Regions from separate parts of the Streptomyces sp. NPDC001070 genome, predicted to be linked through region 2. Evidence: riboswitches for the same ligand, from Rfam matches in the RefSeq annotation. Region 2 holds a riboswitch; each other region holds the start of a gene.
What was found. A riboswitch is a leader RNA that binds a small molecule or an ion and turns the genes downstream of it on or off. The one in region 2 is predicted to bind cobalamin.
Positions count from the first base shown of each region.

Region 1 (10,321 bases), on a different contig from region 2:
ATGCAGTTCGACGACGACGCATCGCTCGACACCTCCCAGATCGAGGACCGGCGAAGCGGCGGACCGTCCGGCGGCGGGCCCCGGGGCAAGATGGTCGGGGGCGGCATCGCCGGGCTGATCGTCCTGGTGCTCGGGCTGATCTTCGGCATCAGCCCCGACCAGCTCGGGCTCTCCTCCGACCCGTCCGGCCGGGCGCCCGGCGCCACCTCGGGCTCGGACCTGGCCACCGGCTGCCGTACCGGCGCGGACGCCAACGCCCGCCAGGAGTGCCGGATGGTCGCGGTGATCAACAATGTGCAGGCGTACTGGGCGTCGGAGTTCCGGAAGCGGGGGATGACCTACGAGCCGGCGCCGACCGTCTTCTTCGACCGGCCCATCCGCACCGGCTGCGGGGTGGCCGACCCCTCGTCGGGGCCCTTCTACTGCCCCGAGGACCGCAAGGTCTATCTGGACCTGGACTTCTTCTCGACCCTGACCAGCCGTTTCGGGGCACAGGGCGGGCCCTTCGCCGAGAGCTACGTCGTCGCCCACGAGTACGGGCACCACGTGCAGGACCTCGTGGGAACGCTGAGCCGGACGCAGGACCGGCTCACCGGCCCGGGCAGCAACTCGGTGCGGGTGGAGCTCCAGGCCGACTGCTACGCGGGCGTGTGGGGACGCAACGCCACACAGACGCTCGACGAGGACACCGGCAGTCCGATGATCAGCGTGCTCGACGAGGACGACATCCGGAAGGGCCTGGACGCGGCCGCGGCCGTCGGCGACGACGCGATCCAGTCCCGGGTGCAGGGCCGGGTGACCCCGGACGCCTGGACGCACGGGTCCTCCGCGCAGCGGCAGCAGTGGTTCACCACCGGGCTGGACACCGGCGACCCCGGGGACTGCGACACCTTCCGGCGCTGACCGGGGGGACGTCCGCGCGCGGGGCCGTTGTCGGACCCCCCTGCCAGACTGAGATCCACGTCACACAGGACCGCTGGGTCCCGGAAGGGGAGAGTGATCGCCATGGCCGGCAACGGAACCGCGCCCACCATCTACCCGACGCTGCGCCACAAGGACGCGAAGGCGGCCATCGCCTTCCTCAAGGACGCCTTCGGCTTCACGGAGGTCGCGGTGCACGAGGGCGAGGACGGCGCCGTCGAGCACGCGGAACCGACCTACGGCAACGGCGTGGTGATGCTCGGCAGCCAGCGGTCCGGCAGCGCGTTCAGCCGGATCGCCGGGGACCTCGGCGCCGTGTCGGTGTACGTGGCCGTCGAGGACGCCGACGCCCACCACGGGCGCGCCGTCGCGGCCGGCGCCGAGGTCGTGCTGCCGCTGACCGACCAGGAATACGGGTCGCGGGATTACACGGCCCTCGACCCGGAGGGCAACCTCTGGTCCTTCGGCACCTACGTGCCGCGGATACCGGCGTAGAGCCGACAGGTTCCGGGGGTCACTCTCCCCCGGTGTGCACCTGGAAGGCGGCACGGCGGATCGCCTTGGACAGGGCCGGGTCGGGGTGGGCGGCGGCGAGGGCGACCAGCACCTGGACGGTGCGGGGGTGGCCGGCGTGCCGCAGCTCCTCCAGCAGGCGGGTGACCGAACCCTGGACGGCCGTTTCGAGATGGCTCACCAGGAGGTGGCTCTCGCCGTGGTCGGCGACGGCCGCCGCGGTGTCCACCCACAGCCAGGTGGACTCCTCGCGGGTGAGCAGCGCGGCGACGTCCTCCGGGTCGGCGCCCTCGTGCTCGGCGAGCCACAGCAGCGCGTAGGGCCGCAGGCCGGGCTCGTCCACCACGTACCGGACGGCGGGCTCGGCGGGGCCGCCGACGACGCGCAGCGCCTCGAAGGCCAGGGCGCGCAGCAGGGCGTCGTCGCCGCGGGCCACGTCGAGGAACTCGCCCACCGCCTGGGCGACCGGGCGGGCCGCCAGCCAGGCCTTGTACTCGTCGCGGGCCGCGCCGGGGGACATCCCGACGCACGCCTTGAGCATCTCCTCGGCAGAGTGCTCGAAGTGCCCGGCCGGGCCCTGCGCCGCCACGCAGATCTGCTCCAGCTTCACCCACACCGCCCAGCTGCCCAGGGCGGTGATGGTGACCTCGCCGGGGCGGGCCGGGTCGCGGGGCCTGAGGGCGCCGACGCGGGCCAGCGCGTCCAGCGTCCAGTCCAGCAGCGCGGGCAGTTCGTCACGGCCCCCGCCGGCCGGGGGCTCGTGGCGCTCCGCGCGTAGCTCGGCCACACGCTGCCGCAACAGGTCCAGCAGGACGGCCACCGCGACCGGACCGGAGGAGAGGTGGAGCAGGGAGAGCAGCTGCGGCGCGGCCTCGACGACCTCGGCGACCAGTGAGGGGTCGGCGTCGGCGCACTCCGGCTCGAGCGCCGCGGGGTGCGCCAGCGACCAGGCGTCGAAAAGCGCGACCCAGCCACGCAGGACGGCGGTGTCGTCGCGGTCCCAGGCGCGCAGCCGCCAGCCGGGGCGGGCGGCGCCGCCTTTGTGGAGCTCGATCAGACCGGTCAGCCGGGCCCGGTCCCACGCGGCGCGCACCTGCCGTTCCGCCATACCCAGGGCGGCGACCGCCCGCAGTACGTCGGGGTCCCGCAGTATCCCGGCGGTCCCGGGGGCGGCGGCGCCGGTCTCCGAGTCGGCCCAGCGGGCCAGCCGCACGGCGTCCGAGAGTTCGGTGCGCGCCCTGCGGGCGAGCTCGGGCAGCGCCGGGATTCCCTCCGGCGGCCGCGGCGGGCGGCTTCGCCGCACTGTGGCGGCAGGGCGCGCGGTGGCGAGTGGCCTGCGCGGGACAAGACGCAGCGGAGTGTCTCGCGGGATACGGGACGTCACGGGAGCAGTCTTGCGGGTGAGCACCCGGAAACCCAAACGAGCGTCCCCGCACAGGGATTGACCCCGAGCGGAATGATGGCAGAGATAATGTTTTGTCCGCATATAAAGGAGGGGTATGGCGGGCGTCAGAGGAGGGGGGTGAGGAAGCGGCGGAGAGCCTCCTCGTATGTTGAGGGGTTCGCGTTCCACATCGCCGCGTGCGAGGCGCCGCTGACCGCGTGCAGCGTGACGAGATCCGGGCGCAGCCGGGCGAGTTGGCGGGCCGGGCCCCAGGGGGCGAGCGTGTCGTCCGGCCCGTGGAAGACGAGGGCGGGGACGTCCAGCCGGTCGGGGGCGGCGGCGTCGGCGATCCGCTCCGCGTGCAGGCCGGTGCGGCCCTCCGCGGCGCGCACCCCGAGTGGCAGCAGCGCGCGGGGCGCACCCCGGGCGGCCGCGGCGGCGCGTACCGTGCTCTGCCAGTCGAGTACCGGTGAGTCCAGGACCATCCCGGACACCAGGGTGCGCAGCGGGGAGTGGCAGGCGGCGCGGAGCGCCATCGTCGCGCCGGTGGACCAGCCGTGCAGCACCAGCCGGCGCGCGCCGTGCCGGACCGCGTAGCGCATCGCCGCGTCGAGGTCGCGCCACTCGGAGTCGCCGAGGTGGCCGATGCCGTCCCAGGACGGAGGCGCGCCGGCGTCGTTGCGGTAGGCGAACGCGAGGACGGGCAGGCGCAGTTTGGCCAGGAACGGCATGACGTTCATGCCGAGCTCGCGGCCGGTGCCGAGGCCGTGCGCGAGGACGACCCAGGTGTCACGGGCCCCGGGCACGAACCAGGCGGGCAGCAGGCCGAGTTCGGCGGGGATCTCGGCGTCGCGGAACTCCAGGCCGAGGGCCGAGCCGGGGGTGCCGATGTGGACCTGCGGGGTGAGCCGCACCCGGTCGCCCGCGGCGACGGCGCCGCGGTTGATGCGTACCAGACGGCGGGTCACCGAGTCGGGAGCCGTCGTCAGCACCTCGCCGACGGTGGCGTGCACCCCGGCGGCGATGAGGCCGTGCAGACCGCGCCGGCCGCTGCCCAGGGTCCTGGTGAGGGTGATCTCCTGGGCGGTCACGGAGTGGACGGTGAGCGGGTCCGGGTCGACGCCGGTCGCGGTCGGCCGCAGGGCAAGCTCGGACACATGCCGCCCGGCCGCCACCGCGGCCGCCCCGGCACCGAACGCTGTCGTGGCGGCGAGGGCCGCCGCGGTGGTGAGGCGCATCCGTTCCAGTGTCGGCGCGGTCGCACGGGGCGGCCAGTGGGCGGGGCCGTCCGGGCTCAGCTCCGCCCGTCCTCGCCGGCCTCAGGGGCCTCACGGGGCCGGGGGACGTCGGCCCGGGCGGCCCCGTGGTGCCCGTCGGCCTCGTGCGGCTCGTGCTCCTCGAACACCCCGTGCTCCTCGTCGCCGGGCTGGCCGTACTCCCGCAGCTTCTCGGCCACGCGAGCGAGTTCGCGCTTGGAGAGCAGGGAGGGGGAGAACCCCGCGACCGAGCGGGCGGCGAGCCAGACCTGGCACATCCACTCCAGCTGGGCCGTGCGGTCGTAGGCCTGCTCGAGGTCGTCGCCGTAGACGATGGTGCCGTGGTTGCGCAGCAGACAGCCCGTGCGGTCGCGCAGTGCGCGCAGGACGTTGGCGGCCAGTTCCTCGCTGCCGTAGGTGGCGTAGTCGGCGACGCGTATGCGGCCGCCGAGGGCGGCGGCCATGTAGTGGATGGCGGGCAGCTCGTACAGGAGGGTGGAGACGGCCGTGGCGTGGACGGCGTGCGTGTGGACCACGGCGCCGGCGTCGGTGTGCCGGTATATCGCCAGGTGCATCGCGAGCTCGCTGGTCGGGCGCAGCTCGCCCAGCACCTGCTTGCCGTCGAGGTCGACACCGACCGTGTCGTCCGGGCCGAGCCGGTGGTAGGGCACGCCGCTGGGGGTGACGAGCACGAGGTCGTCGCCCACCCGCACCGAAACATTGCCGGACGTACCGACCACCAGGCCGTCGTCGACCGAGCGGCAGGCCGTGTCCACCAGCTCCGACCAGGCCCGCCCCACCGCGTTCCGCACCGACATCCGTGCCACCTCCGAGCGCTGATCCTGACAGGTTGACCGTTGCCGCACGCTCCGAGGGCACAGTAACGTCCCGGCACACCATCAGGACCGATCACGCATACGAATTGCAGGGGCACCATGACCACGGTCAACGGCGGCATCTCCTTCTGGTACGCGAAGTCGGGACTCCCCGTCCCGCGTGAGCCGCTGCCCGGTGACACCACCGCCGACGTCTGCATCGTCGGCGGGGGCTACACGGGACTGTGGACCGCGTACTACCTGAAGAAGGCCGTGCCCTTCCTGCGGATCGTCGTCCTGGAGCAGCGTTTCTGCGGCTACGGCGCCTCCGGCCGCAACGGCGGCTGGCTGTACAACGGCATCGCCGGCCGCGACCGCTACGCCGGGCTGCACGGCCGTGACGCAGCCGTCGCCCTGCAGCGCGCGATGAACGAGACCGTGGACGAGGTGATCCGGGTCGCCGCCGAGGAGGGCATCGACGCGGACATCCACAAGGGCGGCGTGCTGGAGGTCGCCCACTCCCCCGCGCAGCTGGCCCGGCTGCGGGCGTTCCACGAGACCGAGGTCGCCTTCGGCGAGAAGGACCGGCTGCTGCTGGGCGCGGCCGAGTCCGCCGCTCGGATCCGGGTGGCCGGGACGGCCGGCGGCACCTGGACGCCGCACGGTGCCCGCATCCACCCGGTGAAGCTGGTGCAGGGGCTGGCCCGGACGGTGGAGGCGCTCGGTGTGGTGATCCACGAGTCGACCCCGGTGACCGAGGTCAAGCCGAAGCACGCGCTCACCCCGTTCGGGAGCGTGCGCGCCCCCTATGTACTGCGCTGCACCGAGGGCTTCACCGCCGCGATCAAGGGCCAGAAGCGGTCCTGGCTGCCGATGAACTCCTCGATGGTCGTCACGGAGCCGCTGCCCGCGGACGTCTGGGACACCATCGGCTGGGAGGGCCGGGAGGCGCTCGGCGACATGGCGCACGCGTACATGTACGCGCAGCGCACCGCCGACGACCGGATCGCCATCGGCGGGCGCGGGGTGCCTTACCGCTTCGGTTCGCGCACGGACAACGACGGGCGCACGCAGGCGGCGACGATCGAGGCGCTGCGCGAGATCCTGGTGCGCTTCTTCCCCACCACGGGTCGGGTCGGGATCGACCACGCCTGGTCCGGGGTGCTCGGCGTACCGCGGGACTGGTGCGCGACCGTCGAGCTGGACCGTTCGACCGGCCTCGGGTGGGCCGGCGGCTACGTCGGCAGTGGGGTCGCGACCGCGAACCTCGCGGCGCGGACGCTGCGGGACCTCGTGCAGCTGGACTCCGGGCAGGCGCACGGCACGGAGCTCACGGCCCTTCCGTGGGTGCACCACCGCGTGCGCCGCTGGGAACCCGAGCCCTTCCGGTGGATCGGCGTCCACGGGCTGTACGCGGCCTACCGCGCCGCCGACCGCCGCGAGCAGACGGGCCGCAGCGTGGAGACCGACCGCGTCGCCCGGATCGCGGACCGCATCTCGGGCCGCCACTAGGTGCACCCGGCCGGTATGTCCGGTGCCGGCGGGTGGATGGGGGCGGGTTCGTCTCGCGCCCTTCGGGCGCAAGGATGCGGGCTGCGGCTGGGGAGGCGGGGCTCGGGGCGGGGTGCGCCCCGGATCGCGTGACCAGGATCTCTTCGGCGGCACCGATGCGGTGCGGCAGAAGCTCGCAAAGGGCTGGATTACAGGGCGAAACACATCCCGGGTCACACCCTCCGCACGCACCGGCACCGCCGCGCCGCCCCTCGTTCACCTTCCGTTCATCCAGACTCCGTACGGTCGCCACCGCCACTGTCCGATCGAACGAATGCCTGGGTCAATGGAACACATCACGCTCCTGATCGGAATCGTGATCATTACCGCACTCGTGTTCGACTTCACGAACGGTTTCCACGACACCGCCAATGCGATGGCGACCACCATCTCCACTGGCGCACTCAAGCCCAAGACGGCGGTGGCCATGTCCGCCGCGCTCAACCTCGTCGGTGCCTTCCTCTCCGTCGAGGTGGCGAAGACGATCTCCGGCGGCATCCTCGACGAGAGCGCGGGCATCAGGCCCGAAGTGATCTTCGCGGGGCTCGTCGGCGCCATCGTCTGGAATCTGCTGACCTGGCTGGCGGGCCTGCCCTCCAGCTCCTCCCACGCACTGTTCGGCGGCCTCATCGGCGCCTCCGTCGCCTCGGCGGGCTTCGGCTCGATCAACGGTGACGCGGTCGTCATGAAGGTCCTGATCCCGGCCGTCTGCGCCCCGGTGGTCGCCGGTGTCGCCGCGATGCTGGCGACCCGCCTGACCTACCGCATCGGCCGCAACACCGACCCGGCCGCCACCGCCAAGGGCTACCGGGCCGGGCAGATCGCCTCGGCCGGTCTGGTCTCCCTCGCGCACGGCACCAACGACGCACAGAAGACCATGGGTGTCATCACCCTCGCCCTGATCGCGGGCAACGTCGTCGCCCCCGACTCCGACCCGCCGCTGTGGGTCATCGTGTCGGCGGGCATGGCCATCGCCCTCGGCACCTTCATCGGCGGCTGGCGGATCATCCGCACCATGGGCAAGGGCATCACCGACATCCAGCCGCCGCAGGGCTTCGCCGCCCAGACCGGCGCCGCCGCCGTCATCCTGGCCTCCTCGCACCTCGGCTTCTCGCTCTCCACCACGCAGGTCTGCTCCGGCTCCGTCATGGGCGCCGGCGTCGGCCGCAAGGGCGGCGTCGTCCGCTGGAGCACCGCGGGCCGCATGTTCGCCGCGTGGGGGCTCACCCTTCCGGCCGCGGGCCTGGTCGCGGCGGGTGCCGCGCTCCTGGCCGACCAGGGAGACCTGGGCGTCACCGCGGTCGCCGTCCTGGCACTCGCCGCCTGCACCGCGATCTGGATCGCCTCGCGCCGCAAGCCCGTCGACCACACCAACGTCAACGAGGCCCACGGCACAGCCGGGGAGCCGGGCGTCATCACCACGGCCATCGCCGCGGTGATCCCGCCGCCCGCCGGTCTCACCGCCGTCACCGTCGACGCCGACCCCGCCCAGGCCTCCGCCTGACGGCGGCGCCGCACCGGCACCGGAAGGAACCAGCATCATGCACATCGACTGGGCTGCCCTCGGCTCCGTCTTCGGCGTCAGCCTCGCCGTGACCGTCGGACTCGTCGGCCTGTTCACCCTCGGCATCGTGGGCCTGTCCAAGCAGGGCGCGGCCGCCGGCGAGGCGGGCACCGGCTCCGCCGGCGGCTCGACCGTCCTGGCCCGCACCGGCGCGTACGCGTGCTTCGCGCTCTGCGCGGCTGCCGTGGCGTACGGGATCTTCCTGATCGTCGCCTGACGCCGCGGTCCCGCACCGCGCCGCGTGGCGCGGCACCGTGTGAAGTTGACCTCAGCTCCCGGTCATCCGACCGTGAGCTGGGGTTTCTTCTTTTCCCGGGGTCGTCGCGGTGAGTTGACGGGCCGGAGCGGCGCGTGGTGGTATCGGAACCGCCAAACGGCGGCAGGAGAGGAAGTCCGGTGCGAATCCGGCGCGGTCCCGCCACTGTCACCGGGGAGCGGACCCCCGCCCATGGCCACGGCCCGAACAGGGGCTGGAAGGCCGGGGGTGCCGCCGATCCGGGAGCCAGGAGACTCTCGTCGCCGGTCACGTCGAACCAGGGCGCGGACCCTGAGTGAGGACTCCTGTGATGCGCGGCTCCGGCCGTTCACCCGACACCGGCGCCGCGGCGCCGTGCGCCTTCGCCGCCGGTGCCGCCCTCGGCTGGCTCGCCGACCTCACCCTCGCCGACCCGCGTCGCGGTCACCCGGTGGCGGCGTTCGGGAGCGCGGCCGCCGCACTCGAAAACGCGTTGTGGCGCGACCACCGCGGGCGGGGCGCCCTCCACACGGCGCTGTGCGCGGGCGGCGCGGTGGCGGCCGCGGCCGGTCTCACACGCGCGGTGCGCCGCTCCGCTCCCGGGTCCGCCGCGCTCACCGCGGTGGCGACCTGGGCCGTACTCGGCGGGACCTCCCTCGTACGGGAGGCGCGCGCCATCGGCGCCGCCCTGTCGGCCGGGGACACCGAGGGGGCGCGCGAGCGGCTGCCCCATCTGTGCGGCCGCGACCCGCAGGCGCTGGACGAGACCCAGTTGGCCCGCGCGGTGGTGGAGTCCGTCGCGGAGAACACCTCGGACGCCGTCGTGGGCGCGCTCGTGTGGGGCGCGCTGGGCGGCGTCCCCGGGCTGGTGGGCTTCCGGGCGGTGAACACCCTCGACGCGATGGTCGGCCACAAGTCGCCACGGCACCGTCGCTTCGGCTGGGCGGCGGCCCGGCTGGACGACGTGGCCGGATTCCCCGGTGCCCGGCTGACCGCCGCGCTCACGGTGCTGGCCGGGCCCGACCCCCGTGGCGCGTGGCGTGCGTGGCGCAGGGACGGGGGGCGCCACCCCAGCCCCAACGCCGGTCCGGTGGAGGCCTCGTTCGCGGGGGCGTTGGGCGTGCGCCTCGGGGGGACGCTTGCCTATGGCGGACGGGTGGAGCACCGGCCCGTGCTGGGGGCGGGGAACCGGGCGGTGCAGGTAGGGGACATCGAACGGGCGGCGCGGTTGTCGCGGCGGGTCGGCGCGCTGGCGCTGGCGGTCGCGGTGGGCGGGCGCCTGACGTGGGGCGCGGTCGCCCGGAGCCGGAGGAGGCGCGCATGAGCGGCGGGGGCCTGTTGGTCGCCGGAACCACGTCCGACGCGGGCAAGAGCGTCGTCACCGCGGGGATCTGCCGGTGGCTGGCGCGGCAGGGTGTGTCCGTGGCGCCGTTCAAGGCGCAGAACATGTCGCTGAACTCGTACGTGACCCGTGAGGGCGCCGAGATCGGCCGGGCCCAGGCGATGCAGGCCCAGGCCGCCCGGGTGGAGCCCTCGGCGCTGATGAACCCGGTGCTGCTGAAGCCCGGCGGGGACCGGACGAGCCAGGTCGTCCTCCTGGGCCGGCCCGTGGGCGAGATGAGCGCCCGCGGCTACCACAACGGGCGGCGTTCGAAGCTGCTGGAGACCGTCACCGGCTGCCTGGAGGAGCTGCGGAGCCGCCACGACGCGGTGATCTGCGAGGGCGCCGGCAGCCCCGCGGAGATCAACCTGCGGCAGGGCGACATCGTCAACATGGGCCTGGCGCGGGCCGCCCGGCTCCCGGTGGTCGTCGTCGGCGACATCGACCGGGGCGGGGTGTTCGCCTCGTTCTTCGGGACGACGGCGCTGCTGAGCCCGGAGGACCAGGCCCTGGTGTGCGGCTATCTGGTCAACAAGTTCCGCGGCGACGTGTCCCTGCTGGAGCCCGGTCTGGAGATGCTGCGCGGGCTGACCGGGCGCGGCTTCTTCGGGGTGCTGCCGTACCGGCACGGCCTCGGCATCGACGAGGAGGACGGGCTGCGGGTGTCGCTGCGCGGCACGGTCCGCGAGTCGGCCACGGCG
Region 1 covers NZ_JBSFLB010000027.1:77,221-87,541, reverse strand. The annotation lists gene ypfJ (KPN_02809 family neutral zinc metallopeptidase) at 1-903, shown strand; gene ACWDAS_RS29540 (VOC family protein) at 1,006-1,416, shown strand; gene ACWDAS_RS29535 (hypothetical protein) at 1,436-2,818, opposite strand; gene ACWDAS_RS29530 (alpha/beta hydrolase family protein) at 2,944-4,056, opposite strand; gene ACWDAS_RS29525 (class II aldolase/adducin family protein) at 4,113-4,892, opposite strand; gene ACWDAS_RS29520 (NAD(P)/FAD-dependent oxidoreductase) at 5,010-6,401, shown strand; gene ACWDAS_RS29515 (anion permease) at 6,727-7,944, shown strand; gene ACWDAS_RS29510 (hypothetical protein) at 7,982-8,221, shown strand; cobalamin riboswitch at 8,391-8,516, shown strand; gene ACWDAS_RS29505 (cobalamin biosynthesis protein) at 8,571-9,563, shown strand; gene ACWDAS_RS29500 (cobyric acid synthase) at 9,560-10,321, shown strand, end outside.
Region 1: another riboswitch for cobalamin. It lies ahead of ACWDAS_RS29505 (cobalamin biosynthesis protein); the one in region 2 lies ahead of ACWDAS_RS08995 (prenyltransferase/squalene oxidase repeat-containing protein).

Region 2 (10,321 bases):
CGGTGCGCGGGCGCTCGGCACGGAAGAGGTCCCACTGGTCGCGGTGGGTGAGGAAGGCGTGCATGCCGTGGGTGATGGCGTTGCGCGTGGTCTCGTTGCCCGCGACGGCCAGGACGAGGACGAAGAAGCCGAACTCGTCGGTGGTGAGGTTGCCCTCGTCCTCGGCGGCGACGAGCTTGGTGACGATGTCGTGGGCGGGGCAGGCCTTGCGCTCGGAGGCCATGTTCATCGCGTAGGAGATGAGCTCGATGGAGGACTCGGTGCCGATCTCCTCGGTGATGGCGAGCTCGGGGTCGTCGTAGCCGATCATCTTGTTGGACCAGTCGAAGATCTTGTTGCGGTCCTCCTGGGGGACGCCGATGAGTTCGGCGATGGCCTGCAGCGGCAGTTCGCAGGCGATGTCGGTGACGAAGTCGCCGGTGCCGCGGTCGGCGGCCTCGGCGACGATGCGCTCGGCGCGCCGGCGGAGTGCGTCCTCCAGGGCCCGGATGGCGCGGGGGGTGAAGCCGCGTTGGACTATCTGGCGCAGGCGGGTGTGCTCGGGCGGGTCCATGTTGAGGATGATCAGTTGCTGGGCGTCGATCCGGTCGCGCTGCATGTGCTCGTTGAAACGGATGATCGCGGTGTTGGTGCGGGAGGAGAAGGTCTCCGGGGTGGTGGAGACCGTCTTGACGTCGGCGTGCCTGGTGACGGCCCAGTAGCCGTCGTCGCCGAAGCCCGCGAGGCCGTGGGGTTGGGGGATCCAGGAGACGGGCGCGGTCCGCCGGAGGGCGGCGAACTCCGGGAGCGGGATGCCCTGCTGGTTGACGTCCGGGTCGGTGAAGTCGAAGCCGTCGGGGAGGGCGGGGCAGGAGGGGGGCGGCGTGGCGGACATCGGCGGCTCCTGGTCCGGGTGGTCCGTGCGGTCCTGGTGTTCCGGGTTCTTCGGGAATATTGCCTGGTGGGGGTGTTTGTAGCGAGTTGCTGCGATTGTTTCGGCTTGATGTTGATCCGTTTGGATCGAGATGGGGTGGCCGGGGGCTTCCGTGGTGCCGTGCGGTGCTCCGGGGCGTGCCGCGGCGTCCCCCGGCGCGTTCCAGGCGTTCCGGGCGGCCCGATCTCTGACGCTCCATCAGATTTGCCTGTGGACGGTAGCCCCGGGCCCTGTAAGAGGCAAGGGCCGTGACGGCGCGGATCGGTCAGGCTCGTGCACGACCCTTGCGCCCGCGTACCGCCGGTAAGCAGACTGCTGGGCGGAACTAGAACGCGTACTAGTTCTGCCGTGGGCGCCGGGACGCCCCGCGGCCGAGGAGAGGACGAGGTACATGGCCGCTGAACCCGTCATCGTCGAAGCTGTACGCACCCCCATCGGCAAGCGCGGCGGCGCGCTCGCCAACCTCCACCCCGCCTACCTGCTCGGTGAGACGTACCGCGAACTGCTCGGCCGCACCGGCATCCAGCCCGACGCCGTGGAACAGATCGTCGGCGGTACGGTCACCCACGCCGGGGAGCAGTCGATGAACCCCGCGCGCAACGCCTGGCTGGCCTGCGGGCTGCCGTACGAGACCGCCGCGACGACCGTGGACTGCCAGTGCGGCTCCTCGCAGCAGGCCAACCACATGGTCGCCAACATGATCGCGGCCGGCGTGATCGACATCGGGATCGGCTGCGGCGTCGAGGCCATGTCGCGGGTGCCGCTGGGCAGTGGGTCCAAGCACGGGCCCGGCAAGCCCTTCCCGGACGAGTGGAACGTGGACCTGCCCAACCAGTTCGAGGCGGCCGAGCGCATCGCCCGGCGCCGCGGGCTGACCCGGGAGCACGTGGACCGGCTCGGGCTGATCTCGCAGGAGCGGGCTGCGCGGGCCTGGGCCGAGGAGCGCTTCAAGCGGGAGACCTTCGCCGTTCAGGTGCCCACCACGGAGGAGGAGCAGCTCGCCGGCCAGGGCATGTGGCGCCTCGTCGACCGGGACGAGGGACTGCGCGACACCAGCGTGGAGGCGCTGGCCGGGCTGAAGCCGATCATGCCGACGGCCGTGCACACCGCCGGGAACTCCTCGCAGATCTCCGACGGCGCGGCGGCAGTGATGTGGGCGTCCAAGCGGATGGCGCGGGCGCTCAAACTGCGGCCGCGGGCCCGGATCGTGGCGCAGGCGCTGGTCGGCGCGGACACCCACTACCACCTGGACGGCCCGATCGACGCCACGCGCGCGGTGCTCGGCAAGGCCGGCATGACGCTGAACGACATCGACCTCGTCGAGATCAACGAGGCCTTCGCCTCGGTGGTGCTGTCCTGGACCCAGGTCTTCGACCAGGACCTGGAGAAGGTCAACGTCAACGGCGGCGCCATCGCGCTCGGCCACCCGGTGGGGGCCACCGGCGCCCGGCTGATCACCACCGCCCTGCACGAACTGGAGCGTGTGGACAAGGAGTTCGCGCTCGTCGTGATGTGCGCGGGCGGCGCGCTGGCGACAGGGACGATCATCCAGCGGATCTGAGCCGCGGGCAGCGGCGCCCGTCGGGCCGCCGCGCCGGGTCGTCAGCCCGACCGCGGCGGCCCGCCGGCGGCCTCCCCGTCGAAGGCCACCGGCGCGCCGAACGCGGCGCGTCGGGTGGCCCGCCGCAGGGCGCGCAGGACGAACGGGCCGAGGGTGAGGACCAGGACCGCGGTCAGCGCGGCGCGGGGCAGGTCCCAGCCCAGCGAGGTGGCCAGGCAGTACGCGACGAAGCGGCCCAGGTTGGCCGACAGCGTGTCGCCGGGTACGAAGGAGACGCCGGAGGACAGCCCGCCGATGTACGGCCAGCCCTGCAGGTTCATGACCGTGCCGTACGCGACCGAGGACACCGCGCCGTAGCCGGCCAGGACGGCGAGTTCGGCGCGGCCGCGCAGCCGGCCCGGGCCGGGGAGCAGGCCCGCGCCGAGCGCCACCCAGCCCATGGAGAGCATCTGGAACGGCATCCACGGCCCGACCCCGCCGGTGAGCAGGGCGGAGGCGAACATCGTCACCGCGCCCAGCGAGAAGCCGAAACCGGGACCGAGGACCCGGCCGGCCAGCACGACGAGGAAGAACATGGGCTCGATGCCGGCCGTGCCCCCGCCGAGCGGACGCAACGCGGCCCCCGCGGCGGCCAGCACGCCCAGCATGGCGACGGACTTGGCGCTCAGGCCCTCCTCGTCGTCGGCGATGGTCGCCATGACGACGGCGATCAGCAGCGGCAGCAGGGCCGCGAACAGCCAGGGCGCGTCGCCGCTGTGGGCGAGGCCCGACCCGGGGTCGGCGAGCAGCGGCCAGCCGAAGGCGGCGACGCCGATCACCGAGACCAGCGTGAGGGCGACGACGGCCCGCTTGCCCAGCCGGACGGCGCGGGGCGGACGCGCGCTCACGCCGTCGCCGCCAGGGCCGCCTCGACCTGGGCGACCGTCAGCCAGGGCAGCGGGCTGAGCACCTTGGCGACCTGCGGGGCGAAGGCGGGGGAGGAGACGACGACGTCGGGTGTGGGGCCGTCCGCGACGAGGTCGCCGTCGGCGAGGACGACGACGCGATGGGCGAGCTCGGCGGCGAGTTCGACGTCGTGGGTGGCCAGGACGATGGCGTGGCCGTCCGCGGCGAGCGCGCGCAGGTGGGCGGCGAGCCGGGCCTTGGCGGCGTAGTCCAGGCCGCGGGTCGGCTCGTCGAGCAGGATCAGCGGGGGCCGGGCGGTCAGTACGACGGCGAGGGCGAGCGCGAGGCGCTGCCCCTCGGACAGATCGCGCGGGTGGGTGTCGTCGGTGACGCCCGGCAGCACTTCGCCGACCAGGGCGCGGCAGGTGCCGGGGGGCGCGTCGGCGTCGGCGTCGGCGGCGGCGCACTCGGCGGCGACGGTGTCCGCGTACAGCAGGTCGCGGGGGTCCTGCGGGACGAGGCCCACGCGGCGGATCAGTTCGGCGGGCCTGGTGCGGGACGGTTCGAGTCCGCCTACGGTCACGGTCCCCGAGGTGGGGGCGTGCATGCCGGCGAGAGTGGCCAGCAGGGTGGACTTGCCGGCGCCGTTGCGGCCCATGAGGGCCACGGTCTCGCCGGGCCGTACGGTCAGGCCGACCCCGCGCAGCGCCTCGACGCGGCCGCGGCGGACGGTGAGACCGGAGACGGCGGCGACGGGTTCGCCGGGCGGGAGCGCGGGCGGCGCGGACGGGGTGCGGCCGGCGAGGCGTTCGCGCAGCGGGGCGGCGGCGCGGCGGGCGTCGCGTACGGACAGCGGCAGCGGGGACCAGCCGGCGAGCCGGCCGAGCGCGACGACCGGCGGATGGACCGGGGAGGCCGCCATGACCTCGGCGGGCGGGCCGGCGACCGGCGCGGCGCCGCCGCCCGGCAGGAGGACGACCTGGTCGGCGTACTGCACGACGCGCTCCAGGCGGTGTTCGGCCATCAGCACGGTCGTCCCCAGGTCGTGGACGAGCCGCTGCAGCACGGCGAGCACCTCCTCGGCCGCGGCGGGGTCGAGCGCGGAGGTCGGCTCGTCCAGCACCAGCACCCGGGGGTGGACGGTGAGGACGGAGCCGATGGCCACCCGCTGCTGCTGCCCGCCGGACAGGGTGCTGATCGGCCGGTCGCGCAGATCGGCGAGGCCGAGCAGGTCGAGGGTCTCCTCGACGCGGCGGCGCATCACGTCGGGGGCGACGCCGAGCGACTCCATGCCGTAGGCGAGTTCGTCCTCGACGGTGTCGGTGACGAAGTGCGCGAGCGGGTCCTGGCCGACGGTGCCGACGACGTGGGCGAGTTCGCGGGGCCGGTGGGTGCGGGTGTCGTGCCCGGCCACGGTGACCCGGCCGGTGAGGGTGCCGCCGGTGAAGTGCGGTACGAGGCCGGAGACGGCGCCGAGGAGGGTGGACTTGCCGGTGCCCGAGGGCCCGACGACCAGGCAGAGTTCGCCCTCGGGGACGGTCAGGTCGACGCCGGCGACGGCGGGCGCGGCGGCGCCGTCGTAGGTGACGGAGACCTGCTCGAAGCGGATCACGGGCGGGCTCCCTTCAGATGTGCTGGCAGCAGCCCCAGCAGGGCGGCGGCCGCGGCCCACAGCGGCAGCGACGGCGCGGTCAGAGGTACCGCGGGCGGGTTGAGGCCGGCGGGGGAGGCCGCGGCGGCCCAGACGGTCAGCGCGGCGACGGCCACGCCCGAGGCGGTGATCAGCCACGCGGTCCCGTCCCACGGGTCGGGGCGGTAGCGGGTGCGGACGGAGCGGCGCCCGCCCAGGCGCAGCCCCGCCACGGCGGCGGCCAGGCCGGCCAGCAGCAGGGGCAGCCCGTAGGCGGCGCCCTCAGCGGCGAGCAGCGCGTACGTGCCCGCGCACAGTCCGAGCAGCCCGCCGAGGGTGAGCGCGACGGTGGCCCGGCGCACGGCGGGCGGCACCTTCGCCGTACGGCCGTAGCCGCGGGCGTCCATGGCGGCGGCGAGGGCGACGGACCGCTCCAGGGCGCCTTCGAGGACGGGCAGGCCGACCTGCAGCAGGGCCCGTACGCCCTTGTCCGCCCGGCCCCGCAGCCGGCGCGCCGCCCGCAGCCGGCGTACGTCGGCGACCAGGTGCGGCGCGAAGGTCATGGCGACGACGACGGCCACGCCCGCCTCGTACAGGGCGCCCGGCAGCGACTTGAGGAGGCGGGAGGGGTTGGCCAGGGCGTTGGCGGCCCCCAGGCACACCAGCAGGGTGGCCAGCCGCATGCCCTCCCGGAACGCGAACCACAACCCCTCCGCCGTGACCCGGCCGCCGAGGCGGACCCCCTGCGCCCAGTGGGGGAGCGGCACTTCGGGGAGGGTCAGCACGGTGTGCGTACCGGGGACCGGCGAGCCCAGGACGACGGCGAAGGCGAGCCGGATGGCGAGGACGACCAGGCCCAGGCGGAGGAACGCGGCGTACGACCGCGACCAGGGCGCGTCCGGCACGCGGCACACGGCCACGACGTACCCGGCGACCGCGGCGAGCAGCGCGAGCAGCGCGGGGTTCGTCGTGCGCGAGGCGGCCGTGGCGAGCCCCAGCGCCCACAGCCACCACGCCCCCGCGTGCGGTCCGCGCCGCCCGGCGCCGTGGGGCGCGTCGCGCCGCGGTCCCTGCTCTCTGGCGGGCCGCGGCGTTCCCGTCCGCCGGCGGCGCGGGCCCCGGCCCGTGGCGCCGCGGGGCCACGGCAGAGGCGTCCCCGCGGTCATGGGCGCTCGTTCCGGCGGCGCCGGGCCTGCCAGACGGCGGCCGCGGCGACGGCGAGGACCGCGGCGGCGGCGCCGTACGTGCCGAGGGAGGGGCCGGAGGAGGGGGCCGGAGCGGCGGGCGCCGCGGCGTCGTCGGTGACCTGCTCGCCGCAACCCGTGGCGGGGTAGCCGGCGATGGCGCAGACGAGGCCCGCGGAGTTGTAGCGGAGCGGGGGAGCGGCGGCGGCGAGGGCGTCGGCGGAGGTGGCGCCGGACGGGACGCGGGCGCAGGCGGTGCGGGCGGGGGGCGCGCCGGCGGCGGTGCCGAAGTCGAGCAGGAGCGCGACGCGCTTGCTGCCCGCGCGGGCCGGGGTGCCGGCGCAGATCGCGGCGAAGCGGGCCGTTCCCCGGGGGCGGGCGGCCGAGCCGGCGTCGGGGCTGACCCCGAAGCGCCAGCCCTCGACGGTGCCGTCGGCGGGGCGGCTGAGGGCGGGGCCGGTCTGCGCGTACGTCCAGGCGCCGCCGGCCGTGTCGCGCTGCCAGAAGGACCAGTACCGGTAGGTGGCCGCGTGCGCGGGTGTCGCGACGAGGGCGGCCACCAGGGCCAGGAGGAGTGCCGCCGCCGCCAGGGGCGGCCGCTTCACAGCCGGTGCTTCCGGCCGGTGAGCAGGACGCCGATACCGATGCCGGCGACCAGGCCCGCGCCGACGATCCACCACACCGAACTGCCGCCCGAGGAGTCGGACTTCTGCTCCGCGACCGGGCCGAGGGCGCTGAGCCGGGTGATGTGGTCCCGCGTGGGGTTGCCGGTGGCGTACGCGGCGAGGGCGAGCTGGGCGAGGGCGGTGGGGTTGTCCTTGGCCCAGGCGCCGGAGTTGGCGGCGAGCCAGTTGTACGCGCCCTTGGCGGCGTCGAGGTGCCCCCCGGCGGCGAGGGCGATGACGGCGTCGGCGGTGGCGCCGAAGTCCGGGGTCTTGCTGTCGGAGCCCGGGGTGACGGCGTCGAGGTGGCTGCCGCCCGCGGTGAGCCGGCCGGCGAGCCAGGCGGCGCCGGCGTCGGAGGCGCTGCCGCCGCACTCGCCGCGCACCGCGACGTCGCGGTCGGGGGCCTCGACGACGAAGCCCGCGCCCTCGGCGCCGCGCACGGCGTCGGCGGTGGCCTTGGCGTTGGCCGCCAGGGCGCCGGACTTGGCGTCGGGCTGGTAGGCGAAGGCGCCGCCGTCCTTCTTGCCGCAGGCCAACTGGAGCGAGCGCAGCGCGTCGTAGGGCGACATGCCGTCGGTGGTGACGGACTTGACGTCGGTCCCGGCCGCCTTGAGGCCGCCGATGACGACGCCGGTGGAGTCGGCGTCGGAGGCGCCGCCCGGGTTGTAGGACCAGCCGCCGTCGCGGTTCTGCACCTTGGCGAGCCACTCGGCGCCGCGCTTGACCGCGAAGTCCTGACCGTGGACGGCGAGGGCCTGCAAGGCTATGCCGGTGGCGTTGGTGTCCTCGGCCTTCGGGTCGCAGGGCGCCGTCGGGTCGGGACGGTAGGAGGCGAAGCCGCCGTCCGCGCACTGCTGCTTGGCGAGCCACTCCACCGCGTCCCCTGCCGGGTCCGCGTCGGCCGCGTGGAGCGCCAGCAGCGCGTACGACTGGCGCCACACGCCGTCGTACGTCGGGTCGGCGTGGCCGTACAGCGCGGCGGGCGCCTTGGCGGGCGACGGCGACGGGGACGCGGCGATGAGGAGCGGGCTGAAGGCGGCCAGGGCGGCCGCGGCGGTGCGGCGCAGGTGCATCGGGTGGTGCCTTTCGGGTGAGCGGTTGCGCAGCCGGACGCGGGCGCGCGGTAACGGCACCGGGCTCCGGCTCCGTATACCTCGACGGAAGAGCCGCTCCCGTCCGCGCGGGTGCTCCGGCTGGGCCCTCCCCGGGCGGGGACGGCTCACGGTTGCGGGTCAGCGCCGGATTCGCACCGGCTTCCCCCACACGGACGTGATTGGACTTGGATGTGTCGAGCACACCTTAGCCGGGACCGGGCCCCGTGCAGCGCCCGGCCTGTGCGGTCTGGCTCACACCGCCGTGTACGCGACCGGATCCGATCCCGGTACGGGCTCCGCGTGCCCGAGTTTGACCAGGCGGCGCAGGTGCGCCTCGGCCTCGGCGACGGCGATGTTGCGGGAGGGGAAGGGGATCTGCTCCCAGGGACGGTTCCACTGCATGGCCTCGGCGAGCTGCCAGGGGGTGCGCGGCGCGGCGGAGACCAGGGCGCGCAGGGAGGCGAGGCGGGCGGTGTGGTGGTCCAGCAGTTCGCGCACGCGGGCGGCGGCGTCGGCGAAGGGGTACTTGTGGGCGGGCAGCACCTCGGCCGGGTCCAGCCGGGCGACGCGTTCCAGGGAGTCGAGGTAGTCGCCCAGGGGGTCGCTGACGGTGGCCTCGTCGGGGTCCTCGTACAGGCCGATGTGGGGGGAGATCTCGGGCAGCAGGTGGTCGCCGGAGAAGAGGCGGCGGCCGCTCTCCTCGAAGAGGCAGACGTGGCCCGGGGTGTGGCCCGGGGTCCAGATCGCGCGGATGGCGCGGCCGGGCAGCGGCACCCGCTCGCCGGGGACGATCTCGCGGTCGGGGAGGGCGGGCCGCAGTCCCGGTACGGGTCCGGCGCGGCGCTCGGCGCGGACGGCCCGCAGCGGGGCGAGGTGCTCCTCGGGGGCGCCGGCGGCGGCGAGTTTGGCGGCGAGGTAGTCCAGCCACAGCCCCGGCTCCGCGCCGCGGGCCCGGCGGACGATCGCGGTGTCGGCGGCGTGCATGGCGATCCAGGCCCCGGAGGCCTCGCGGACCTGGCCGGACAGGCCGTGGTGGTCGGGGTGGTGGTGGGTGATGAGCACGCCGTGGACGTCGGCGACGGAGGTGCCGAGGGCGGTGAGCCCGTGGGCGAGGGCGTCGTAGGAGGCGGGGTCGTCCCAGCCGGTGTCGATCAGGACGGGGCCGCGGTCGGTGTCGACGACGTAGACCAGCGTGTGGCCCAGGGGGTTGTCGGGGATCGGGACCGGGATGCTCCAGATGCCGTCGCCGTGCTCCATGAGGTCCCCTCTCCGCAGCGTCGCATGCATTGCCCACCATAACTAGAACTGGTATCAGTTCTGAAGCAGAGTCACTTTCTGACGAGGCATCAGCCAGAGGCGGGACGGGACAGATGGACGGGAACGCGATCGTCGAACACGGACAGCTCTTCATCGGCGGGGAGTTGGTGGACCCGCTCGGCACCGCCACCATCGAGGTCGTCTCGCCCCACACCGAGCGGATCTTCGCCCGGGTGCCGCATGCCTCCCGCGAGGACGTCGACCGGGCGGTCGCCACCGCCCGCACGGCCTTCGACGAGGGACCGTGGCCGCGCATGACGCTCGACGAGCGGATCGCCGTCGTCACCCGGATCAAGGACGCGATCGCGGTACGCCACGAGGAGATCGCCCGCGTCATCAGCTCCCAGAACGGCTCGCCCTACTCCTGGAGCGTGCTGGCCCAGGCGCTCGGCGCGATGATGGTGTGGGACGCCGCGATCACCGTGGCGCGCGGCTTCACCTGGGAGGAACGGCGCGCCGGGGTGCTCGGCCCGATCATCGTGCGCCGCGAGCCGGCCGGCGTCGTCGCGGCCGTCGTGCCGTGGAACGTCCCCCAGTTCACCGCCGCCGCCAAGCTCGCCCCGGCACTGCTCGCCGGGTGCGCCGTGATCCTCAAGCCGTCGCCGGAGTCGCCGCTCGACGCGTACGTGCTCGGCGAGATCGCGGCCGAGGCGGGGCTGCCCGAGGGCGTGCTGTCGATCCTGCCCGCCGACCGCGAGGTCAGCGAGTACCTGGTCGGCCACCCCGGCGTCGACAAGGTCTCCTTCACCGGCTCGGTCACGGCGGGCAAGCGCGTCATGGAGGTCGCCTCCCGCAACCTCACCCGCGTCACGCTGGAGCTCGGCGGCAAGTCCGCGGCGCTGATCCTGGCCGACGCCGACCTGGACACCGCGGTGCCCGGCATCGTTCAGGCGGCCTGGATGAACAACGGCCAGGCCTGCGTCGCCCAGACCCGCATCCTCGCCCCGCGCTCCCGCTACGACGAGGCCGCCGAGCGCCTGGCGGCCGCCGCCTCCGCCCTCGTCGTCGGCGACCCCCTCGACCCCGCCACCCAGGTCGGCCCGCTGGTCGCCCGGCGCCAGCAGCAGCGCTC
Region 2 covers NZ_JBSFLB010000005.1:295,183-305,503, reverse strand. The annotation lists gene ACWDAS_RS09025 (cytochrome P450) at 1-874, opposite strand, end outside; gene ACWDAS_RS09020 (steroid 3-ketoacyl-CoA thiolase) at 1,305-2,474, shown strand; gene ACWDAS_RS09015 (ECF transporter S component) at 2,516-3,406, opposite strand; gene ACWDAS_RS09010 (ABC transporter ATP-binding protein) at 3,358-4,971, opposite strand; gene ACWDAS_RS09005 (CbiQ family ECF transporter T component) at 4,968-6,155, opposite strand; gene ACWDAS_RS09000 (SCO2322 family protein) at 6,152-6,778, opposite strand; gene ACWDAS_RS08995 (prenyltransferase/squalene oxidase repeat-containing protein) at 6,775-7,971, opposite strand; cobalamin riboswitch at 7,999-8,122, opposite strand; gene ACWDAS_RS08990 (MBL fold metallo-hydrolase) at 8,185-9,189, opposite strand; gene ACWDAS_RS08985 (aldehyde dehydrogenase) at 9,303-10,321, shown strand, end outside.

Region 3 (10,321 bases), on a different contig from region 2:
TCACCTGGTTCCTGCTGGGCGGCGACCTGTACACGGCCTACACCTTCGTGGCGGTCCCGGCGGCGGTCTACGCGGCGGGGGCGGCGGGCTTCTTCGCCGTGCCGTACACGATCCTGGTCTACCCCCTGATCTTCACCTTCCTGCCGCGCCTGTGGTCGGTCTCGCACAAGCACGGCTACGTCACCACCTCGGACTTCGTGCGCGGACGCTTCGGCTCCAAGGGCCTGTCGCTGGCCGTCGCGGTCACCGGCATCCTCGCCACGATGCCGTACATCGCGCTGCAACTGGTCGGCATCCAGGCGGTGCTGGACGTGATGGGCGTGGGCGGCGGCGAGTCGTCCAACTGGTTCGTCAAGGACCTGCCGCTGCTGATCGCCTTCGGTGTCCTGGCGGCGTACACCTACTCCTCGGGTCTGCGGGCGCCGGCGCTGATCGCGTTCGTCAAGGACACGCTGATCTACATCGTCATCGCGGTGGCGATCATCTACATCCCGATCAAGCTGGGCGGCTTCGACGACATCTTCGCCAAGGCCGGCGACGCCTACGCGCAGGTCAACCCGGTCACCGGCAAGCCGCGCGGGGCCCTGGCCCCGGGCGACACCGCGCAGTGGGCGTACGGCACGCTGGCGCTTGGTTCGGCGCTCGCGCTGTTCATGTACCCGCACTCGGTAACCGCCGTGCTCTCCAGCCGCAGCCGGAACGTCATCCGCCGCAACACCACCGTCCTGCCGCTGTACTCGCTGATGCTGGGCCTGCTGGCGATGCTCGGCTTCATGGCGCTGGCCAGCGGTGTCGGTGCCGGGGTCAAGGGCTACAACGGGCAGCTGGCCATCCCGCAGCTGTTCGAGAACATGTTCCCGTCCTGGTTCGCGGGCGTGGCCTTCGCCGCGATCGGCATCGGCGCGCTGGTGCCGGCAGCCATCATGTCGATCGCCGCGGCCAACCTCTTCACCCGCAACGTCTACAAGGACTTCCTCAAGCCGGACGCCACCCCCGAGCAGGAGACCAAGGTCTCCAAGCTGGTCTCGCTGCTGGTCAAGGTCGGCGCCCTGGTCTTCGTCCTGACCATGGACAAGACGGTCGCGATCAACTTCCAGCTGCTGGGCGGCATCTGGATCCTGCAGACCTTCCCCTCCCTGGTCGGCGGCCTGTTCACCCGCTGGCTCCACCGCTGGGCGCTGCTGGCGGGCTGGGCGGTCGGCATGATCTACGGCACCTGGGTGGCCTACGGTGTCGCGAGCCCGACCCAGAAGCACTTCGGCGGCTCCTCCGACACCATCCCGGTCATCGGGCAGATCGGCTACATCGGCCTGACCGCCTTCGTGCTCAACGTGGTCGTCTCCGTCGTCCTCACCTTCGTCCTCAAGGCCGTCAAGGCCCCCGAGGGCGTCGATGAGACGGCCGAGGGCGACTTCACGGCCGACGCCGGCGACCCGGGCGTGCAGAAGGACCTGCCGGTGGTCGCCGGTCACTGACCACCGCACCGGCCACGGATCGCGGGCCGCCGCCCTGGGACGGGGCGGCGGCCCGTCGTCATGCCGTACGGGCCTGCTCGGGGCGGCGGAAGGTGCGGCGGTACGCCTGCGGGGTGGTGCCCACCCAGCGGGCGAAGTGGTGGCGCAGCGTCGCCGCGTTGCCGAAACCGGCGCGGGCGGCGACCGCGTCCACCGTCTCGTCGGTGCCCTCCAGCAACTCCCGGGCCAGCAGCACGCGCTGGCCGAGCAGCCAGCGGTACGGCGTCGTGCCGGTCTCCTGCTGGAAGCGGCGCGCGAAGGTGCGCGGCGACATGTGCGCCCGGGCGGCCAGCTCGTCGACGGTCACCTCGCGGTCCAGGTGGCGTTCCATCCACGCCAGGACGTCGCCCACGGTGTCGCACCGCGCGGGCGGCAGCGGGCGGTCGATGTACTGCGCCTGGCCGCCCTCGCGGTGCGGGGGCACCACCATGCGCCGGGCGATGGCGTTGGCCACGTCGCTGCCCTGTTCCTTGCGGACCAGGTGCAGACACGCGTCGATCCCGGCGGCGGTGCCGGCCGAGGTGATCACCGGGTCCTCGTCCACGTACAGCACGTCGGGCTCCACCCGGGCGAGCGGATAGCGCCGCGCCAGCTCCTCCGCGTGCCGCCAGTGGACCGCGCAGCGGCGGCCGTCCAGCAGGCCCGCCGCGGCCAGCACGAAGACGCCCGAACACACGCTGAGCACCCGCGCCCCGCGGTCGACCGCTCGGTTGAGCGCCCGCAGCAGCTCCGGCGGATACTCCCGGTGCACATAGGAGTCGCCGGCGGGCACCGCGACCAGGTCGGCCTCCTCCAGCCGTTCCAGCCCGTGCGTCGTGCCGATGGTGAACCCCGCGGCCGACGTCAGCGCGGGGCCCTCCGCGGACGCCACGGCGAAGTCGTACACCGGCAGGCCGTCGTCCGACCTGTCGAGTCCGAACACCTCGCAGACCACGCCAAGTTCGAAGGGGTGGACACCGTCGAGCAGCACCGCGGCGACGTTCTGCAGCATGCGTCCAGCATGGCAGAACCCCAGCCGGGGCGGTGGCAGGATTTCGAGGGAGTGCGACAGTCCTGCCACTCCCGGTGGGGCCGCGCGAGGAGCACAGTCGAAGGCATGGAAACCGTCCTCGCCACCGTCACCGCACTGGTCTTCTTCCTGGCCCTGGCGCTCGCCGCCCTGACCGGCCATGTCCACGACTCCCGCGACGGCCACGACTGGCACGTCTGAGTCCGGCGCTCTGTAACCGCATCGGCACAACATCTGGTGGCGTCACGGGCGGGCGCCACTAGATGTATGCTCAACTCCGCTGTCGCCGCAGGGGAAGCCGGTGGGAATCCGGGACTGCCCCGCAACGGTGTGCGGGCGCCTTGAGGCATGCCCGCGAGTCCGAGTACCTGCCGACGGCACCGTCCGGCGCGCCGTCCGGACGGTGAAGTGTCCGGGCCTCGCGGGTTGGGCCGGCGGACGCGCCGCGGCATGCCCTGCCCTGCGTGCGCCCCGTCGCTCCCCCGCGCGTCGCCGCCGTACGAGGGAGAGAGCACACGTGACCATCGCGCCCGCCGCACCCGCCACCGCATCGGACCCCGTCTCACCGGGAACCGGTCTGCTGAGCATCCTGACGGAACTGACCGCGGACCTCCCCGACACCGACCCCGGCCGGGTCGCCGCCGCCGCCCTGCGCGGCCGCAGCGCCGCGGCGGACGAGGCCGAACTGCGGGCGCTGGCCACCGAGGCCGCCGCCGGGCTGATCGCGGAGGACCCGCAGTACTCGCGGCTCGCCGCCCGGCTGCTGAGCGCCGCCATCGCGGAGGAGGCGGCCGGCGAGGGCGCGGTCTCCTTCTCCGCGTCGATCGCGGTCGGCCACCGCGAGGGCCTGATCGCCGACGGCACCGCCGCGTTCGTGGCCGCGCACGCCGAGCGCCTCGACTCTCTCGTGGACGGCGCGCTCGCCGACGGGGCCGACGACCGCTTCGGCTACTTCGGCCTGCGCACCCTGCACAGCCGCTACCTGCTGCGCCACCCGATCTCCCGTCAGGTCGTCGAGACCCCGCAGCACTTCATGCTGCGCGTGGCCTGCGGCCTGGCCGAGGACCACACCGTGCGCTCGGTGGACGAGGTCGCGGCGCTGTACGGCCTGATGAGCCGGCTGGACTACCTGCCCAGCTCCCCCACGCTCTTCAACTCCGGCACCCGGCACCCGCAGATGTCCTCCTGCTACCTGCTGGACTCCCCGCTGGACGAGCTGGACTCCATCTACGACCGCTACCACCAGGTGGCCCGGCTGTCGAAGCACGCCGGCGGCATCGGCCTGTCGTACTCCCGCATCCGATCCCGCGGTTCGCTGATCCGCGGCACCAACGGCCACTCCAACGGCATCGTCCCGTTCCTGCGCACCCTGGACGCCTCCGTCGCCGCCGTCAACCAGGGCGGCCGCCGCAAGGGCGCGGCCTGCGTCTACCTGGAGACCTGGCACGCGGACATCGAGGAGTTCCTGGAACTGCGCGACAACACCGGTGAGGAGGCGCGCCGCACCCACAACCTCAACCTGGCGCACTGGATCCCGGACGAGTTCATGCGCCGCGTCGACGCGGACGGCCCGTGGTCGCTGTTCTCCCCCGCCGACGTGCCCGAACTGGTCGACCTGTGGGGCGAGGAGTTCGACGCCGCCTACCGCGAGGCCGAGGCGGCGGGGCTCGCCCGCAAGACCATCCCGGCGCGCGAGCTGTACGGCCGTATGATGCGCACCCTCGCTCAGACCGGCAACGGCTGGATGACCTTCAAGGACGCATCCAACCGCACCGCCAACCAGACCGCCGAGCCCGGCCGCGTCATCCACTCCTCCAACCTCTGCACGGAGATCCTGGAGGTCACGAACGACGGCGAGACCGCCGTCTGCAACCTCGGCTCGGTCAACCTCGGCGCCTTCGTCGGCGAGGACGGCTCCCTCGACTGGGAGCGGCTGGACGCCACCGTCCGCACCGCCGTCGCCTTCCTCGACCGCGTCGTGGACATCAACTTCTACCCGACCTCCCAGGCCGCCTCCTCCAACGAGCGCTGGCGCCCGGTGGGCCTGGGCGCGATGGGCCTGCAGGACGTCTTCTTCAAGCTGCGGCTGCCCTTCGACTCCGCCGAGGCCAAGGCGCTCTCCACGAAGATCGCCGAGCGCATCATGCTCGCCGCGTACGAGGCCTCCTGCGACCTCGCCGAGCGCCACGGCCCGCACCCGGCCTGGTCGCAGACCCGCGCAGCCCGCGGCGTCCTGCACCCGGACCACTTCGCGACCGAGGCGAACTGGCCCGAGCGCTGGGAGGCGCTGCGCGCCCGCGTCGCCGCCACCGGCATGCGCAACTCGCTGCTGCTGGCCATCGCGCCGACCGCGACGATCGCCTCGATCGCGGGCGTGTACGAGTGCATCGAGCCGCAGGTCTCCAACCTCTTCAAGCGCGAGACGCTCAGCGGTGAGTTCCTCCAGGTCAACTCCTACCTCGTGGCCGACCTGAAGAAGCTCGGCGTCTGGGACGCGCAGACCCGCGACGCGCTGCGCGAGTCCAACGGCTCGGTCGAGGGCTTCAACTGGATCCCCGCCGAGGTGCGCGAGCTGTACCGCACCGCGTGGGAGATCCCGCAGCGCGCCCTGATCGACATGGCCGCGGCCCGCACCCCGTACCTCGACCAGAGCCAGTCGCTCAACCTCTTCATGGCCGCGCCCACCATCGGCAAACTAAGCTCGATGTACGCCTACGCCTGGAAGCAGGGCCTGAAGACGACGTACTACCTGCGCTCCCGCCCCGCCACGCGCATCGCGCAGTCCGCCCGCGCGGCCGCCCCCGTCCCGGTCCAGGTGACGCCCGACGCCGACGCGATCGCCTGCTCCCTTGAGAACCCCGAGTCCTGCGAGGCCTGCCAGTGATGAGCTCCACCAAGAACCTGCTCGACCCGGGCTTCGAACTGACCCTGCGTCCGATGCGCTACCCGGACTTCTACGAGCGCTACCGGGACGCCATCAAGAACACCTGGACCGTGGAGGAGGTCGACCTCCACTCCGACGTCGCCGACCTCGCCAAGCTCTCCCCCGGCGAGCAGCACATGATCGGCCGCCTGGTGGCGTTCTTCGCCACCGGTGACTCGATCGTGGCCAACAACCTCGTGCTGACCCTGTACAAGCACATCAACTCCCCCGAGGCGCGGCTGTACCTGTCGCGGCAGCTCTTCGAGGAGGCCGTGCACGTCCAGTTCTATCTGACGCTGCTCGACACCTACCTCCCCGACCCGGAGGAGCGCGCCGCCGCCTTCGACGCGGTGGAGAACATCCCCTCCATCCGCGAGAAGGCGCAGTTCTGCTTCCGCTGGATGGACTCGGTGGAGTCCATCGACCGCCTGGAGACCAAGGCGGACCGCCGCCGCTTCCTGCTCAACCTGATCTGCTTCGCGGCGTGCATCGAGGGCCTGTTCTTCTACGGCGCCTTCGCGTACGTCTACTGGTTCCGCTCGCGCGGTCTGCTGCACGGCCTGGCCACCGGCACCAACTGGGTGTTCCGCGACGAGTCGATGCACATGGACTTCGCCTTCCACGTGGTCGACACCGTCCGCCAGGAGGAGCCCGACCTCTTCGACGAGGAGATGGGCAAGCAGGTCACCGCCATGCTCGAGGAGGCCGTCGAGGCCGAGCTCCAGTTCGCCCGCGACCTGTGCGGCGACGGCCTGCCCGGCATGAACACCGACTCCATGCGCGAGTACCTGCAGTGCGTCGCCGACCAGCGCCTCGTGCGCCTCGGCCTGCCGGCCCGCTACGGCTCGGAGAACCCGTTCTCCTTCATGGAGTTGCAGAACGTCCAGGAGCTGACCAACTTCTTCGAGCGCCGCGCCTCCGCGTACCAGGTGGCGGTCGAGGGCACGGTCTCCTTCGACGACGACTTCTGATCAGCCGCACGGGCGGGGCCCGGCCGGATCGGCCGGACCCCGCCCGCGGTCACTTCAGGGCGACCGCGTCGGCGGCCGAGGTCATCCGGGCCGTCGTGGTCGTGCCCGGGAAGAACCAGCGCCAACTGCCCGCCGCGGGGGCGGTCACCTTGGTGCTCAGGCCACCGGTGCTGCTCGTGGTGGCCGTCTTGACGGTGCTCCACTTCGTGGAACCGGTCTTCTTGAACTGCAGCTTCACGGACTGCCCCGCGAAGCCGTGGTACTTCAGGTCCTGCCAGCTCGCCCGGGTGAGCTTGCCCTTGACCGTGAGCGTCCCGCCCTTGGCGACCGGCTCCGGGCCCGCGTCGGTGGTGAGCACCGAGGCGCGCTTCACCTTGAACCGGGCGATGTCGTCGCTGATCCAGTAGTCGCCGTCGTTCGCCTTCACTGTGGCGTTGACCTGCCAGACGCCCGCGACCTGGTTGGCGTTCCAGCCCGCGTTGCCCGCGCCGTACGAATGGATCGTCTCCGGGTAGATCTTCATCGTGGCGGTGCACACCGACGTGGTGGCGCTCTTCTTCTCACAGCGGGTTCCGGTCCAGTCGACCGGACCGTCCGCGTGTGCCCTGCTGAAGGCGGAGACGTCGGAGACGCGCTTGACCCCCGAGTCGTCCCTGATCGTCATGGCGATCGGGAACTCGATGGTCTTCTTCGTCCCGACGATCACGTTGGTGCCGTGGTCGACCACGGTCTTGATGACGCGGATGTCCCCCCGCCCCTCGGCGTGCGCGGCCGGCGCCATCAGGACCACCATCGCCGCGGCACCCGCCGCGGCGGCCGCCAGCGCTCTGTGTCGCATATCCCTCCCCTGTTCGCCCCGGCGCGATCATGCCGGGGGACGAACAGGTTAACGGCAGGACCGATCAGTCGTTCGGGACGGTCTCGTACTTCGGCGTCGACTCCGCCATCTGCTTCAGCGCGTCCTTGCGGTCCCGCTTGGAGAGCCGGTCGATGTAGAGGTAGCCGTTGAGGTGGTCGGTCTCGTGCTGGAGGCAGCGGGCGAAGAAGCCGGAGCCCTCGACGACGATGTCGTTGCCGTGCAGGTCCTGGCCGCGGCAGACCGCGTAGTCGGGGCGCGGCAGCTCGGCGTAGGCGCCGGGGACCGACAGGCAGCCCTCGTTGCCGTCGTCGAGGACGCGGCGCTCGGCGGGGAGGTCGTCGATCACGGGGTTGACCACGTGGCCGACATGGCGGACCCCGTCGTCGTCCGGGCAGTCGTAGACGAAGACCCGCAGGTCCACGCCGATCTGGTTGGCGGCGAGGCCGACTCCCTCGGCGGCACGCTGGCTGGCGAACATGTCGTCGACGAGGGCGGCCAGGTCGTCGTCGAAGGACGTGACCGTCTTGCACGGGCGGTGCAGGACCGGGTTGCCGACGACCGTGATGGGACGGGCCGTGCCGCGGGCACGGTGGGCCGCCTCACGCTCCTCGGCGTCCGTCACGTCGTCGGTGAATGCGGTCTGCTCGGTGTCCTGCTGCGACATGGTCCGTCGTACGCCTTCCTGGGGCCTTCTCGAAAGCTCGATAGCCCATCAAGGGTACGTGCCCGCGACGGGGTCAGCAGACCTCTTCGAGATCGCGCCAGTCCCGGGTGTCCGGGCTGTCGGCGACCCAGCTGTCCAGCAGCCCCCGCACCAGCCCCACGGGGGCGGCGATCCCGCACTCCCGCTCCGGGGCCCACAGGGCGCCCGGGCTGCGGTGGCTGAGGTGCCCGGGGTGGCCCGGCTCACCCTGGTCGTGCGGGTCGCGGGAGGCGTCGGAGCCGTCGTCGGTGGGCATGCGGCTCTCGGAGCAGGTGCGGCACAGCAGCCGGACGGAGGACGACCAGTCCTCGGCGGCGTAGCCCGCGTCGGCGGCCAGCTGCTCCAGGGCGTCGCGGTCCGCCTCGGTGGCCGCCTCCAGCAGGACGAGCCAGGTCGGCACCGGGGAGGGCGCCCACAACTCGATCTCGTCGAAGACGGGGTAGGTGGCGCCGTCGGCGGTGCGTCGCTCACCGTGCGGCACGCCGTCGTGGAGGACGACCTCGCCCCAGCGGCGGCCGGAGGACGGCAGCGGGATGCTCAGCACCTCGATCCGGGCCGGGTCGATCCGGCGGCCCCAGACCACCTCGGCCTCGCCCTCCGGGGAGAGCCGTACCGCCGAGCTGCCCAGCTCCATCTCGATCGGGCCGACGCCGGCCGTGTCGGGCCGCAGCCCGTACGCCTGCCAGGCGCGGCGGGCCAGCGGCCAGTCCTGCAGGGCGGTGGCGGCGATGCCGACGTTCCACCAGTCGGGGGCGCCGGGCGCGCGGTCCAGCAGGGCGACGGCCCGCAGGCCGGTGGTGCGGGCCTGCTCCCAGTCGTGCCGGAACTTGTGCAGCAGCGCGAGGTTGTACCAGGACTCCGAGCGCCACGGCTCCAGATCGGCGGCACGGACGAGCAGCGCACCGGCGTCCTCGTACCGCCCGTCGCTGATCAGCGTGAACGCCCGGTCGGTCGCCTGCCGCCACGTGGCGGAGGGCCGATGGCGTGCCCTGCCGAAGATCCTCAACGTGTCCCGCCTGCCGTTCGCGTTCGCTGGTGCCCCACGGTGCCCCGTCCGTTCCCCCACGTCCCGTGCTCAGCGGTGCTCATCAGTCCTCCTTGCCATCGGCAGGGCCTGTCACACACGGCCGGGCTTGCCGGTTTGGCAGCATGGGCGCCATGGTGTGCCTCTTGAGCGCTCTGCGCCCCTGCGGGCATCCAACCATGCCCCTTGGTGCGCCCGCTCATTACCGGCCGGTTCACTGCCCGGCCCGGGCAATGACCCTGGTCAGCGCCTCGACCACGCGAGGGTCGTATTCGTGCGCGGTGTCGAGGCGTAACCGCTCCAGCGCCTGCAGCCCCCGGCCCACGGCCGTACCGCCCCCGGCCAGGTCCTCGTAGGCGTTGGCCGTACGCACGATGCGTCCGGCGAGCGGCTGGTCGCGGTACGGATCGGCCTGGCCCTCCACGATGCGCGCCACTTCCTCCGGGGCACCCGTACGGCGTACGACCTCCGCACCGAGCAGCGCGATACGGCGGCGTTCCACCTGATCGAGGGACGAGGTGGCGCCGCCGGGCACGGGGTCGACGAGGGAGAGCTGGCCGATGTCGTGCATCAGCGCGGCGTGCTCCAGGGCCGCCAGCGCCCTTCCGCCCAGGCCCAGTTCCCTGCCCATGGCGTGGCTGAGCGCGCTGACCCGGCGGGCGTGCCCCACCGGGGTGTAACCGGCGACCTCGGTGGCGCGGGCGAGCGAGGTGATCGTCTCGCGATGGGTGGCCCGGATCGCGGCGTGCCGGCGGAAGGCCGTCTGCGTCAGCAGCAGGGGCACCCCGCACACGGGCAGCGCCCAGAGCCCGGCGGCCTGCTCCGCCTGCGCCAGCACGACCCCGCCGGCGCACACGGCCGAGCCGACCCCGGGGAGGGCGGCCAGTTCGTCGCGGAGGACGGAGGTGAAGGGGTGCCGGGTGCGGGCGGCGCCGAGCGCCGCGGCCAGCACGGCGTCGCAGAGGATCGTGCTGGCCAGCAGCAGCACCGCGTAGCCCGGATGGCCGCCGCTCCCGCCGTACAGCGGCTGGGCGGTCGCCGCGGCGAAGGCCACCGTCAGCACGCGCCGCGCGGCCGCGTCCCGGGGCGCGCCCCGCAACTGCCCGGCGACCACCGCGGCGGCGGACACCGCCACGACGACCGCCACCGCCTCGGCCGCGAGCAGCGCGTACGCCAGGGCCCCGGCGAAGGCCACCGGAGCGGCCTCCCGGCCCTCCGGCTCCGGGATCCGGAAGACCTCGCCGACGACGATGAGCGCCCCGAACGCGGCGGCCGCGGCGGGGTCGGCCACGCCGTGCGCCGCGGTCCAGCCCACGCC
Region 3 covers NZ_JBSFLB010000031.1:66,974-77,294, reverse strand. The annotation lists gene mctP (monocarboxylate uptake permease MctP) at 1-1,475, shown strand, start outside; gene ACWDAS_RS32030 (helix-turn-helix domain-containing protein) at 1,534-2,505, opposite strand; cobalamin riboswitch at 2,791-2,913, shown strand; gene ACWDAS_RS32025 (ribonucleoside-diphosphate reductase subunit alpha) at 3,041-5,407, shown strand; gene ACWDAS_RS32020 (ribonucleotide-diphosphate reductase subunit beta) at 5,407-6,417, shown strand; gene ACWDAS_RS32015 (hypothetical protein) at 6,467-7,255, opposite strand; gene def (peptide deformylase) at 7,320-7,940, opposite strand; gene ACWDAS_RS32005 (tetratricopeptide repeat protein) at 8,014-8,985, opposite strand; gene ACWDAS_RS32000 (HD-GYP domain-containing protein) at 9,218-10,321, opposite strand, start outside.
Region 3: another riboswitch for cobalamin. It lies ahead of ACWDAS_RS32025 (ribonucleoside-diphosphate reductase subunit alpha); the one in region 2 lies ahead of ACWDAS_RS08995 (prenyltransferase/squalene oxidase repeat-containing protein).